3 regions of the Neobacillus sp. B24 genome follow, and region 2 is predicted to be linked to each of the others. Evidence: predicted binding sites of a transcription regulator. Region 2 holds the regulator's gene; each other region holds the start of a gene.

Region 1 (4,291 bases), 2.6 Mb from region 2:
TTTCAACAGGGAATTGCAGATACTTGCCTGCAGTTCCCCACCTTTAGGGTTTTATTTTTAAAAAAAATAATCAAACAATTGGGGAGGCGTTTGGATGAAGAAGTGGCTTATGGGGATTATTACGCTGCTGTTGGTACTTTCAACAGTAACGGCAGCGATTGCCCAAAACGGCAAGGAGAAGCAGAAAGGGAAGTTGCGCTTAGGGGTTGGGGTGCTGTTAAAGGACAAAATCGATTTGATTAAGGGGAAGCGCGTCGGTTTGATTACCAATCCGACTGGTGTAGATCAAGACCTGAACAGTATCGTAGATTTATTTAATAAAAATGAAAACTTTGAGCTTACTGCTTTATACGGCCCAGAGCATGGCGTCCGCGGAAGCGCACCAGCAGGGGCCTATGTAGAATCCTACATTGATGAAAAAACTGGCCTGCCTGTTTACAGCCTTTATGGAAAAACGCAAAAGCCTTCACCGGAAATGTTAGAAAATGTCGATGTATTGGTATTTGATATTCAGGATGTTGGTGCCCGTTTTTACACATACATTTACACTATGGCATTAGCGATGGAAGCAGCGAAGGAGCAAAATATCCCGTTCATCGTACTCGACCGTCCGAACCCAATTAGCGGTGCAAAAGTAGAAGGCCCGATTTTGGAAAGTAAATATTCTTCGTTTGTGGGTAAATATGCGATTCCAGTCCGTCACGGGATGACAGTAGGTGAGTTAGCCCAGTTATTTAATAAGGAATTTGGCATTGGCGCTGATTTAACTGTTGTCAAAATGGAAGGCTGGAATCGAAGCATGTATTACGATGACACCGCATTACAATTTGTTATGCCGTCACCTAACATGCCTACTTTGGATACTGCAACTGTTTATACGGGCGCTGCGTTAATTGAAGGTGCTGATAACGTATCGGAAGGACGCGGAACGACAAGACCGTTTGAATTAATCGGAGCACCTTTCATTGATGGAGATGACCTGGCTGCAGAACTTAATTCTTTGAACCTGCCAGGGGTAACATTCCGTTCCGCTTCGTTTATCCCGACAACATCTAAGAACGTCAGCAAGTTAAACCACGGAATTCAGATTCATGTCACTAACCGCAATGCGTTTAAGCCGTTCGAAACAGGATTACACATCGTGAAAACCATTCATGACATGTATCCGAACGACTTCAAATTCCGTGCCCGTAACTCATCTGGCGTATCCCACTTCGACCTGTTAGTCGGAAACGGCTGGATCCGTGACGGAATCGAAGCAGGCAGATCCATTGAAGATATGAAAAAACAATGGGAGCCAGATCTCGAAAAATTCATGGACGTTCGTGAGCAGTACCTGTTGTATTAAAGATATTCTCGAAAAAAGAGCGTGACGAAACGCTAATAAAGTATCATTGGCGCAGTGAAGAGGTGGAAAATCGCCCCTCACTGCGCCAATAAGCGTTATTGGAGCAGTAAAGAGGAGAAAAAGTACCCTTTACTACGCCAATTAGCGTTATTGGAGCAGTAAAGTGAAGAAAAAGTACCCTCGCCTACGCCAATAAGCGTTATTGGAGCAGTAAAGAGGAGAAAAAGTGCCCTCGACTACGCCAATAAGCGTTATTGGAGCAGAAAAGAGAAGAAAAACTCCTCTCCACTACGCCAATAATGAACTATGTCCGCTCTAGACGGACAAATGTCCACGAATGGTGCCTGACACCATTTGCGGCATTAACACTGTAATTATGCGATTGGCCAGTCCCATCAAAACGGGTCTGGCTTTCTCGTGTTTTCTTCACGAATATATAAAAAAATCGAATATTAGTTCGCATATTGTTGGTTTGTTTTTGGGGGATTGTGGTAGAATGATACTATGAATTTTAGTGAACGGGAGGGATCAACCATGAATGACCAATTTGAATTAGTCTCAAAGTACTCGCCGCAAGGGGACCAGCCGGAGGCGATTAAACAATTAGTACAGGGCATCAACAGCAACAAGCGTTACCAGACGTTGCTTGGTGCAACGGGTACGGGGAAGACTTTTACGATTTCCAACGTGATTAAAGAAGTAAACAAACCAACACTAGTTATTGCCCACAACAAAACGTTGGCCGGCCAGCTCTACAGCGAGTTCAAGGAGTTTTTCCCGAATAACGCCGTTGAGTATTTCGTCAGTTACTATGATTACTATCAGCCGGAAGCCTATGTCCCGTCGACCGATACTTTTATCGAAAAGGACGCAAGCATCAACGATGAAATTGATAAACTGCGGCACTCTGCTACCTCATCACTGTTTGAGCGCAAGGATGTTATTATCATCGCCAGCGTTTCCTGCATCTATGGCCTCGGTTCGCCAGAGGAGTACTCCGAGATGGTTGTGTCCCTCCGCACCGGCATGGAAATTGAACGTAACCAGCTGCTCCGCCGCCTTGTCGATATCCAATATGAACGAAACGATATCGATTTTAAACGGGGAACCTTCCGCGTTCGTGGCGATGTTGTTGAGATTTTCCCAGTTTCCCGTGATGAGCACTGCTTGCGGGTAGAATTTTTCGGCGATGAAATTGACCGAATCCGCGAAGTAGATGCCCTCACTGGTGAGATCATCAGCGAGCGCGAACATGTCGCCGTATTCCCAGCATCCCACTTCGTTACCCGTGAAGAGAAGTTGCTTGTGGCGATTGAAAATATTGAAAAAGAACTGGAGGAACGCCTGGCCATTCTCCGAGAAAACAATAAATTACTCGAGGCACAGCGCTTGGAGCAGCGCACCCGCTATGACTTGGAAATGATGCGGGAAATGGGCTTCTGCTCCGGAATTGAAAACTATTCACGGCATTTAACATTAAGGCCGGCCGGTTCCACACCGTATACGCTGCTCGACTATTTCCCTGAAGACTTCCTGATTGTCATTGACGAGTCGCACGTGACGCTGCCGCAAATCAGAGGTATGTTTAACGGCGACAAGGCGCGCAAGGAAGTGCTCGTCGAACATGGCTTCCGTCTCCCATCAGCACTCGATAACCGCCCGCTCACGTTCGATGAATTTGAGAAGCATATTCACAACATTGTGTTTGTCTCAGCGACACCGGGACCATTCGAGCTTGAACATACACCGGAGATGGTGCAGCAAATCATCCGGCCGACTGGATTGCTTGATCCTACGATTGAAGTGCGTCCGATTGAAGGCCAAATTGATGACCTGATCGGCGAAATTCAGGACCGCGTTAAACGGAATGAGCGTGTTCTAGTTACAACCTTAACGAAAAAGATGTCTGAGGACCTTACCGATTATCTCAAGGAAATCGGCATCAAAGTTCAATACCTACATTCTGAGGTCAAAACGCTAGAGCGGATTGAAATTATCCGCGAGCTGCGTCTTGGAAAATATGATGTGCTTGTCGGGATCAACCTGCTTCGGGAAGGTCTTGATATTCCAGAGGTTTCGCTGGTGACGATTCTTGACGCCGACAAAGAGGGCTTCCTCCGTTCGGAACGGTCACTGATCCAGACCATCGGCCGGGCTGCCCGGAATGCCAACGGAAAGGTCATCATGTACGCAGACCGGATGACAAATTCTATGGAGCTGGCCATCAGTGAGACAATGCGGCGCCGCTCCATCCAAGAAGAGTATAATGAGAAGCACGGGATTACTCCGCAAACCATCCAGAAGGATATCCGCGATGTCATTCGCGCCACTCATGCTGCTGAGGAGGCAGAAGATTACAAACCAGCATCATCGTTCGGAAAAATGACGAAGAAGGAAAAAGACAAGCTGATTGCCGATATGGAAAAAGAAATGAAGGCTGCCGCCAAAGCGCTTGACTTCGAGCGTGCCGCCGAGCTTCGCGATTTGATTTTGGAATTAAAAGCAGAATGATAACAGGAAGAGGCGAAGGCAGCCTCGATTTGTTCCTGAAATTTTTTAATAGTGGAAGGAAAATGAACAAATGGCGATGGAAAAATTGATTGTGAAAGGCGCCAGAGCCCACAATTTGAAAAATATTGATGTAACCATACCTAGAGATAAGCTTGTTGTCTTAACAGGACTTTCCGGTTCAGGAAAGTCCTCACTCGCGTTCGATACGATTTATGCTGAAGGTCAGCGCCGTTACGTCGAATCACTGTCGGCCTATGCGCGCCAATTCCTCGGCCAAATGGATAAGCCGGATGTAGATTCCATCGAAGGACTCTCCCCAGCCATTTCAATTGATCAAAAAACCACAAGCCGGAACCCGCGTTCCACCGTCGGAACGGTAACCGAAATCTATGATTACCTGAGATTATTATTTGCGCGTGTCGGCCATCCAAC
Region 2 (4,291 bases):
CGGATTATGGTTCATGTACCTTGTCCATAATGTATAGGTCATTGGGGCTGCCCCCATCGGCATGCCTGGATGTCCTGAATTTGCCTTCTCGATTGCATCGATTGAAAGCGTACGAATCGTTGTTACTGATAATTCATCAATAGAATTAAACATCAATTACATCCTTTCTTGATCTCTAGGATAATAAACACACCATTAATATTATATTTCAATGGCCATTTATTCAACAATTTACCTCTGAATTAGATTTAAAATGCACTTTTTTACTTATTTTGACACAGTGAGCCATTATATATGTAGAAAAAGGAATACAATTAGCTGTATTCCTGATGGTTAGTGAAGTTTATGTTTTTTTCTATCTTTAATTTTTTTTGGAGTAACATCATTTCCTAATGGGTCAATGATTTTAGTATTTGTTAAAGTGTCGAGCATTTGTGAACGAAACACAGCTAAATACTCGCTTCTTAAACTACTTTGTTCTTTTGCCTCTGTTTCTGTTAATCCAGTCGCTTTTGCTTTTTTGGCCAATTCATTGATTCTGGCCATTTTTTCTTTTGATAGCATTGCGCACATTCCTTTCAAACGATCTGCCTACATAGCAACTGATTTTACTAGAAAAAGGACCATATGGCAAGGCAAAAGGTCTTGTGTGCTGCTCCTCGCAATACCTATTCTTCTATCGTATCTATGTATTCCTGATACCGTCTATGGACAGTCGCTTTAGAAATACTATAACCAAATCCTCGTAACGTAGCAGCAATTTCTGCAAATGTTAACCCATTTTTTCTTAATTTGTAGATTTCTTGTATTGGCACCTCAATTTTTTCTCTACCTGAGTGTTCGCCGAGATTTTTTAAATTTTTTTCAGGCTTATATCCTTGCTTGATCGCCCGCTTCATGCCGCGTTTGATTTTGACATTATGAAGTTTCCGCTGGTATTCCTCTACCATGCTGACTATCTTCAACACCATCGAATCCGATTCTGAAAGCTGTAATTCTCCATTATGAGAAATGCTGTATAGCTTAATGCCTTCTTTTAAGATACAGTGCAGAATGGCAATTTTGGCATTACCTCTACCAAGCCGGGTTTCATCCTGGATTAAAACCGCATGCACTTGTTCGTCTTTGATTCGGTCCAATAGTTCTAAGATTCCATCCCGCTCGTAATCATAACCGCTTGATTGTTCTATTATTATCGAGTCAATTTCAAATTGATGACGTGCGGCAAGCTGAGTAAGTTCTTCTTCCTGACGTTTTAATGAGGTTTCCTGTGTTTCCTTATTTGTACTGACCCGGCAGTAAATGATAGCTTTCATCATTACTCACCCGGCGCACTTGCAAATTGAGTTAATGACGGATCATCCTTGCTGACAGGAATGACAATTTGTTCACCCGGATAAATTCTTCCATCCATATTTTGATTATGTTTTTTTACCCAATTCACAAATTCCTTGTTGGATAACGAATGAACGGCAGAGTATTGGTCAGCTAAACTCCAAAGAGAATCCCCTTTTGTCACTGTTACCTTTATGTATTCCTCTTCGATACTTGTATGGTCCTGGAAGGATATCACGACTGCAATAGAGCAGCTTAAAATTAGTAAAATAATAGCATAAGAGTATTGGTTCCATAATTTTTTCATTTTTTACACCTCTTAGGAATGTATGTTCGTTTATTTAATTTGATTATAATCCGAACGTTTGTTTGTTGTCAACACTAATTCGAACTTATGTTTGTATATAATAGGCGAACATGTTATAATAAAGACAACATTAACCAGGCGAGGTGCATTTTATCATGGTGAAAATATCAAAGCGGCAGCAGGATATCCTCGATTTTATTAAGGGCGAAGTAAAAACCAAAGGATATCCACCATCCGTTCGGGAAATTGGCGAAGCTGTTGGACTAGCCTCAAGCTCTACTGTTCACGGTCATCTGGCACGATTGGAAAGCAAAGGCTTAATTAGACGGGATCCGACTAAGCCACGGGCGATTGAAATTCTGGATGCAGATGAAGCATCACACATTCCACGAAACATGGTGGTGAATGTGCCGGTTGTCGGAAAGGTTACCGCTGGTATACCAATTACCGCCATTGAAAATGTGGAGGAATACTTCCCACTTCCTGAAAGGCTCGTCCCCTCTGGTGAACAAGTGTTCATGCTGGAGATTATGGGTGAAAGTATGATCGAAGCGGGCATTCTAGACGGGGACTATGTGATTGTTAAACAGCAGCCGTCCGCAAATAACGGTGATATCGTGGTGGCGATGACGGAAGAAGATGAGGCTACTTGTAAGCGATTCTTTAAGGAAAAAGATTATATTCGTTTGCAGCCTGAGAACTCGACGATGGAACCGATTATCTTAAAGAATGTTTCTATTTTGGGTAAAGTGGTTGGAGTATATCGACAGATTCATTAATTTGTAGAGTTAGATATATATGGTTTGTAATTGAGGTCCAATTCCCTTAGGGGGATTGGGCTTTTTTATTTCATTTCGTGCTGGCAATTTTATGTCATTTTCCAAACTTACGGGGAATAAGAGCTTTATTTGATAGCTTGTAGTTTTGTTGCCAATCCCCCTTATTGACGACACTTTATCTTTTTTTGCTAGCTGTTATGTTGCCAATCTCCCCCCTATTGTCGACACTTTATCCTAATGCATCTTCAATTTGGCTTATGAAAGCTGAACAGTAAGAGGCTCTCCTTATTTACGGGTCCTATGAAGTCTTTATTGTGCGTGGGGCACCGCTTTTGCAACCCCATAATACAAAAAAAGTCTGATCCAGTCCTCCATTAGAGGACGGATCAGACTTAATTCAGTCTCATCTTATTAATTAATAGATGCTCATATACTGTTCGCGTTCCCAAGGATGCACTACCGTTCTAAACATATCCCATTCGATCTCTTTCGCTTCCAAGAAGTGTTCGAAAATGTGCTCTCCCAGGCCGGAAACGATAACTTCGTCAGCTTTTAATTGGTCAAGCGCTTGTGCCAATGTTGCAGGAAGATCAATAATACCTTCTTCCAATCTTTCTTCTTTGCTCATGATATAGATGTTGCGGTCTACTGGCGCTGGAGGCGTTAACTTATTTTTAATTCCGTCAAGCCCTGCTTTCAGTAGGACAGCCATTGCCAAGTATGGGTTGGCTGCTGGGTCAACGCTTCTTACTTCGATACGTGTGCTTAATCCGCGAGAAGCAGGGATACGGATTAGCGGTGAACGGTTTTGTGCTGACCACGCCACATAACATGGTGCTTCATAACCAGGAACCAAACGTTTGTATGAGTTTACAGTCGGATTGGTTACAGCTGTAAAGTTAGGAGCGTGTTTTAGAACTCCAGCAATAAAATGACGTGAAATTTCGCTCATTTGCAAGTCCCCAGTTGGGTCAAAGAATGCATTTTCCCCATCTTTAAATAATGAAAGGTTGCAGTGCATTCCTGAACCGTTAACACCAAATAATGGCTTTGGCATGAACGTTGCGTGCAAGCCGTGCTTGCGAGCGATTGTTTTTACAACTAGCTTAAATGTTTGAATTTGATCACATGCTGTTAAAGCATCTGCGTATTTAAAGTCAATTTCGTGCTGTCCTGGCGCAACCTCATGGTGGGATGCTTCAATCTCAAAGCCCATCTCTTCCAGTTCAAGCACGATGTCGCGGCGGCAGTTTTCCCCAAGGTCTGTCGGTGCCAAGTCAAAGTATCCGCCTTGGTCATTCAACTCAAGTGTTGGCTCGCCATTTTGATCTAACTTAAATAAGAAGAATTCCGGCTCAGGCCCTAGGTTGAAATCTGTAAAGCCAAGCTCTTTCATTTCCTCCAGAACACGCTTTAAGTTGTTGCGTGGATCTCCGGCAAATGGAGCTCCATCCGGATTATAAATATCACAGATTAAACGGGCAACCTTTCCTTTTTCTGCTGTCCAAGGGAACACAACCCATGTGTTTAAATCAGGATACAGGTACATATCTGACTCTTCAATACGTACGAACCCTTCGATCGAGGAACCATCAAACATCATTTTGTTATCCAAAGCTTTTTCTAATTGGCTTACAGGAATTTCAACGTTTTTGATTGTTCCAAGGATGTCCGTAAACTGCAAACGGATAAATTTTACATTTTCTTCTTTTGCCATTCTTTGAATGTCTTCACGTGTAAACTTTGCCATTTTACTATTCCCCCAATATTATTTAATGGAAAAAGCGTGATAGGTCGCCTTGACGCAATGATGGCCGGTTCATTCTACCGGAGTGCATCAACTCGTTGCGAAGGAGTTTTCTAAGCTCTT
Region 3 (4,291 bases), 1.8 Mb from region 2:
ATTCCTAGGAACTAAACCCGTTATTGGACAGCTTCTTTTATTTATCAGTGAGCCGGATGTCGGCAATTGTACCGATTGGAATCCGGTGCACTTCTTGAAATCGATCGATAACATGCAGCCTGTGGGCAAGCTCATCCCAGTAATGAATTTTTCCAATCACGATTTCATAGTTTCGGTTCCGGTAATGGGTAATGGTTACATATTGGTCGAATTCGATGGCCTCAGACAGGATTTCATTCATCATTTCGAGCTGCTGTTCATCCATTTCTCTTTGTTGTTCATACTGGTCTTCCTTGACCCATTCCCTGAGCATTTTCACATGCTCGGGCAGCATCATCGACGTCCACTTAATTCTCCCTCGGTCGCGAATCATTTGCTTTCCTTCTTTCCTTTGCTGTTTTCCCAAACTTTCTTTGCGGATATTAAACCCATCTTATTTGCCGATAGGCTGTTTTACTTGTATTGCACCCCTTCTGCCCTACATCTTATGCCCGCCCACTAGGGTTGCCCGGTGCTTGGCGGTGCCTCCGGCCGTATAGGAAACAGCGCGCAGCAGGGCGCCGGGGCCGAAGCGGCGGCGGACCGAATCCACGACATAGCCGAGTTCGCGCCGTTTATAAGCACCTTGGTCAAATAAATCAAGTTGAAGCTCGGAATCATCGACAATATTGCCGAGCGTGATTGAAATCTGCCGAACTGTTTTGCCGTTATAATGCTCATGAAATAACTCAAGACAGACACGGTAGAGGTCCATCGTGACGTTAGTTGGATGCTCAATTGATCTTGAGCGGTGAAAGCCGCCGCCAAATTCATCCTGGCTATAGCCGACGCCAAGGCTGACTGTCCGCCCGGCTTTTCGCCTTGTTCTCGCTCGCTTGGCTACCTCCTCGCACATTTCCAAAATGACATGCTTGATTTCATGTTCGTCTTTATAATCGCGCAACAGTATTTGGCTTTTGCCAAAGCTGATTTGCCCTTCAATAATCGGTGCGCCCAAATCGGATAGGTCGACTCCCCAGGCATGATAATAAAGCTGATTGCCCATGATGCCGAATTTCTTTTCGAGCAGATCCAAATCATAGCGGGCCAACTGGCCAACATTAAAAATCCCCATGCTGTTTAAAGTCTTTTCGACTCGTCTGCCGATGCCCCACATTTCCCGTAGCGGTGACACATTCCAAAGCTTTGTCTGAACATCATCATAGGTCCACTCGGCGACCCCGTGTTTCTTCGCTTCCAAATCGAGGCAAAGCTTCGCCAACAGCATATTTGGTCCGATTCCGACAGCGCATGGAAGCTGGAATTCGCGCTCAATATCGTCCTTGATTTTTTTCGCAATCGTCCATGCATCGCCCCACAAATCCAAAGCGCCGTCCACTTTAATAAAGCTTTCATCGACGCTGTAGGTGTGGATGGCCTCTTTTGGCACATAGCGGTTAAACACGCGGCTGATCTCGGTTGAAATCCGTAAATAAGTGGCCATTTTGGGTTCAACTAATTGAATCCGCGGATCCTTTGGAATTTCAAACAGCCGTGAGCCCGTTTTGATGCCAAACTCCTTTTTCAGACGAGGGGAAGCGGCAAGCACGACACTTCCCTGCCGGTCCTTGTCGCCGACAATCGCAATATAGCAATCCAATGGATCGAGCCCGAGCATGACAGCGGAGCAGCTGGCATAGAAGCTCTTCATGTCGACACATAAGATTTTATTATGTGGTAACGTGCTGTAATCAACCATGAATGATCCCTCACAGTTTTATTTTTCGAACATTTGTTCCTTAATATTATATATATCATCTTAAGCGAATATTCGTTCGTATTCAATGGAAATTTTTTGAGGGATACCAAATATGGCTTATCCACAAAAAAAGCTATAATGGGAATGAGGTGTATGATTATGGAGAAAAAGCTGGTTGTGAAGATGATAAGGAATTGTTTTAAACAATATTATGAAGGGGATTCCCTGCCTATTGGCGAACAAGAAATGGATGAACTGGTCACACGGATTCTTCAAACGAAAGAAGAAGAACCGACAGCAGATTTATACGAGGTTATAAATGATAAAGTGTATGAGTTTTTAACAGGATAAAAAAACAGAGCGAAAAAGAATTCACTCCATTATCGAAAAACAGTAGAAGGAACTTCGAATACATTCCATAAGAATAAAATGAACCCGGCCGAAAGCAGCCATGCGAATATTGGCTTATGAAAGTGTACTTTTAGGATAAAAAACATAACCGTGCAAAACAGGACCGACCAGGCCAGGTTCCAGCCATTGAAGTATTTAATAAAATGCAGTTTAACATCGATAAATTCATTAATAAAATATATTACCACCCAACCGATGAAATAGAAAGATTGTTTGAGCAGGCTGCCCTTTGGAAAATTTGCCAGATAAATAAGGGCAGTGGCAGGATATTTAATAATAATAATTGATAGGGATATATGCGCATTGGTTAGCCCTACTTTTTCATCAATAGTCGGCGGGTTATATCTCCACATCGGAAAATGATCTGACAACAAATATAAATATGATAAATCTCCAATAATAAAGAAAAGAATGGTTGGATAATATTTTTGCCAATTTCTCCAATCCCCCCATTTCCATAACGCCCCAAGCCATATGGCTGCATAGATTGCATTGACCATAATATACTCCTTACACTCAAATTTCCATTTTCTTACAACAACTACAGTATACCGTTAATTCTCTTTTGGTATTCATGAACAGGCACTCCGAATAATCAATTCCATTATGAAAGTGGAAATTTCTTCGAGTTCAGAAATAAATAATTCTCTTTTCACTCATTCAGTAGTAATATATGGATATTAAAGTTTCATTGAAAAGGAGATCCATATATGAGTCAACCAGCAGTGCTGACCCCGCAAGCACCGAAAGCTTCTGAAGCAACGATGTACAAAATCCTATTTATTATCGGGCTTTGCCATATGTTGAATGATGCCATTCAAGCGTTGTTCCGGCCATGTTCCCAATTCTGGAAAAATCGATGGGGTTAACGTTCACCCAACTAGGGATTATCGCCTTTTCTCTGAACATGGTTTCATCCGTGATGCAGCCTGTTGTCGGCATGTTCACCGATAAAAAACCGATGCCCTACGCCTTGCCAGTAGGCTTGACCTTTACGTTGTTTGGCGTACTTGGATTGGGATTTGCCCCATCATTCGGAATGGTCGTGTTATCAGTCCTGTTCATCGGGCTTGGTTCAGCGGTGTTCCATCCAGAAGGTTCGAGAGTAGCCTATATGGCAGCCGGAAACCGAAGAGGGCTTGCCCAGTCGATTTATCAGGTGGGCGGCAATACCGGCCAGGCATTTGCACCGCTGATTACGGCTTTAATCCTAGTGCCGCTTGGACAAATTGGTGCCTCGTGGTTTTCGATTGTTGCCGCGCTTGCCGTCATTCTATTAATCTACATTGCAAATTGGTATAATCAAAGACTGCTAATTGCTCCAATTAGGAAAAAACAGAGCAGCGCCGGCCACCAAACGGGCGTATCAAAAGAGGTAAAGCGGGCGTTAATCTTGATCTTGCTGCTGATTTTTGCACGGTCCTGGTATATTTCCGGAATGACCAATTTTTATGCTTTTTACGGAATAAGAGAGTATGCTCTCACGATTAAAGAATCACAGCTTTTCTTGTTCGCCTTTTTAGTAGCCGGAGCATTTGGCACCTTTTTTGGGGGGCCGCTTGCCGACCGTTTCGGAAAGAAAACTGTCATTTCATTTTCGATGCTGGCCACCGTGCCATTTTCCATCCTGATTCCGAATGTTCCGCAGGCAGCAGCATTTATCTTGCTTATTTTGACTGGATTCATCTTGATGACGAGTTTTTCTGTTACAGTCGTCTATGCCCAGGAACTAATACCGGGTAAAATTGGCTTGATGTCCGGCCTAACTGTCGGGCTTGCCTTTGGAATGGGAGCGATTGGTTCTGTCGGACTCGGGCTTATAGCTGACATAATTGGTCTTCAAACAATGATTATTGGCCTAGGAGTTCTCCCGCTCTTAGGATTAACCGCCTTTCTCCTGCCAGCCGACCAGAAGGTACGAGAGTGGAATCAAAATTAAACAAAAGCACCCCGACAACGTTACTCGCTGCCGGGGGCTTTTTTTACTCACATGTCATAGTTTTTTGCTAGCCAAGTTTTTTATCAATATCCGATGTATCTACATGATCTCCAAACCAGTCTGCTAATTTTTCTTTTGCTTTATTTTTAATTTCATCATCAATATACATGGCTATTTGTAAAAGAGCTATGCCCAATGCTCCC

What was found. Region 2 encodes LexA, which represses DNA repair genes until DNA is damaged. Its sites were predicted from a motif close to CGAACATATGTTCG; they were not measured.
Region 1: a site for LexA is predicted at 1,795-1,808, ahead of uvrB (excinuclease ABC subunit UvrB). Genes of this name have one in related genera too.
Region 3: a site for LexA is predicted at 1,804-1,817, ahead of ACZ43M_RS19515 (Y-family DNA polymerase). Genes of this name have one in related genera too.

Annotation. Positions count from the first base shown of each region.
Region 1 is NZ_AP035777.1:4,728,932-4,733,222, reverse strand. It holds gene ACZ43M_RS23550 (exo-beta-N-acetylmuramidase NamZ family protein) at 95-1,348, shown strand; gene uvrB (excinuclease ABC subunit UvrB) at 1,883-3,859, shown strand; gene uvrA (excinuclease ABC subunit UvrA) at 3,930-4,291, shown strand, end outside.
Region 2 is NZ_AP035777.1:2,111,545-2,115,835, reverse strand. It holds gene tkt (transketolase) at 1-153, opposite strand, end outside; gene ACZ43M_RS10535 (DUF896 domain-containing protein) at 334-564, opposite strand; gene ACZ43M_RS10530 (YneB family resolvase-like protein) at 669-1,316, opposite strand; gene yneA (cell division suppressor protein YneA) at 1,319-1,642, opposite strand; gene lexA (transcriptional repressor LexA) at 1,798-2,421, shown strand; gene glnA (type I glutamate--ammonia ligase) at 2,837-4,171, opposite strand; gene ACZ43M_RS10510 (MerR family transcriptional regulator) at 4,194-4,291, opposite strand, start outside.
Region 3 is NZ_AP035777.1:3,932,902-3,937,192, forward strand. It holds gene ACZ43M_RS19505 (spore germination protein) at 1-8, shown strand, start outside; gene ACZ43M_RS19510 (YolD-like family protein) at 38-373, opposite strand; gene ACZ43M_RS19515 (Y-family DNA polymerase) at 479-1,738, opposite strand; gene ACZ43M_RS19520 (YqzH family protein) at 1,898-2,089, shown strand; gene ACZ43M_RS19525 (CBO0543 family protein) at 2,119-2,649, opposite strand; partial or broken gene ACZ43M_RS19530 (MFS transporter) at 2,860-4,088, shown strand; gene ACZ43M_RS19535 (YkvA family protein) at 4,156-4,291, opposite strand, start outside.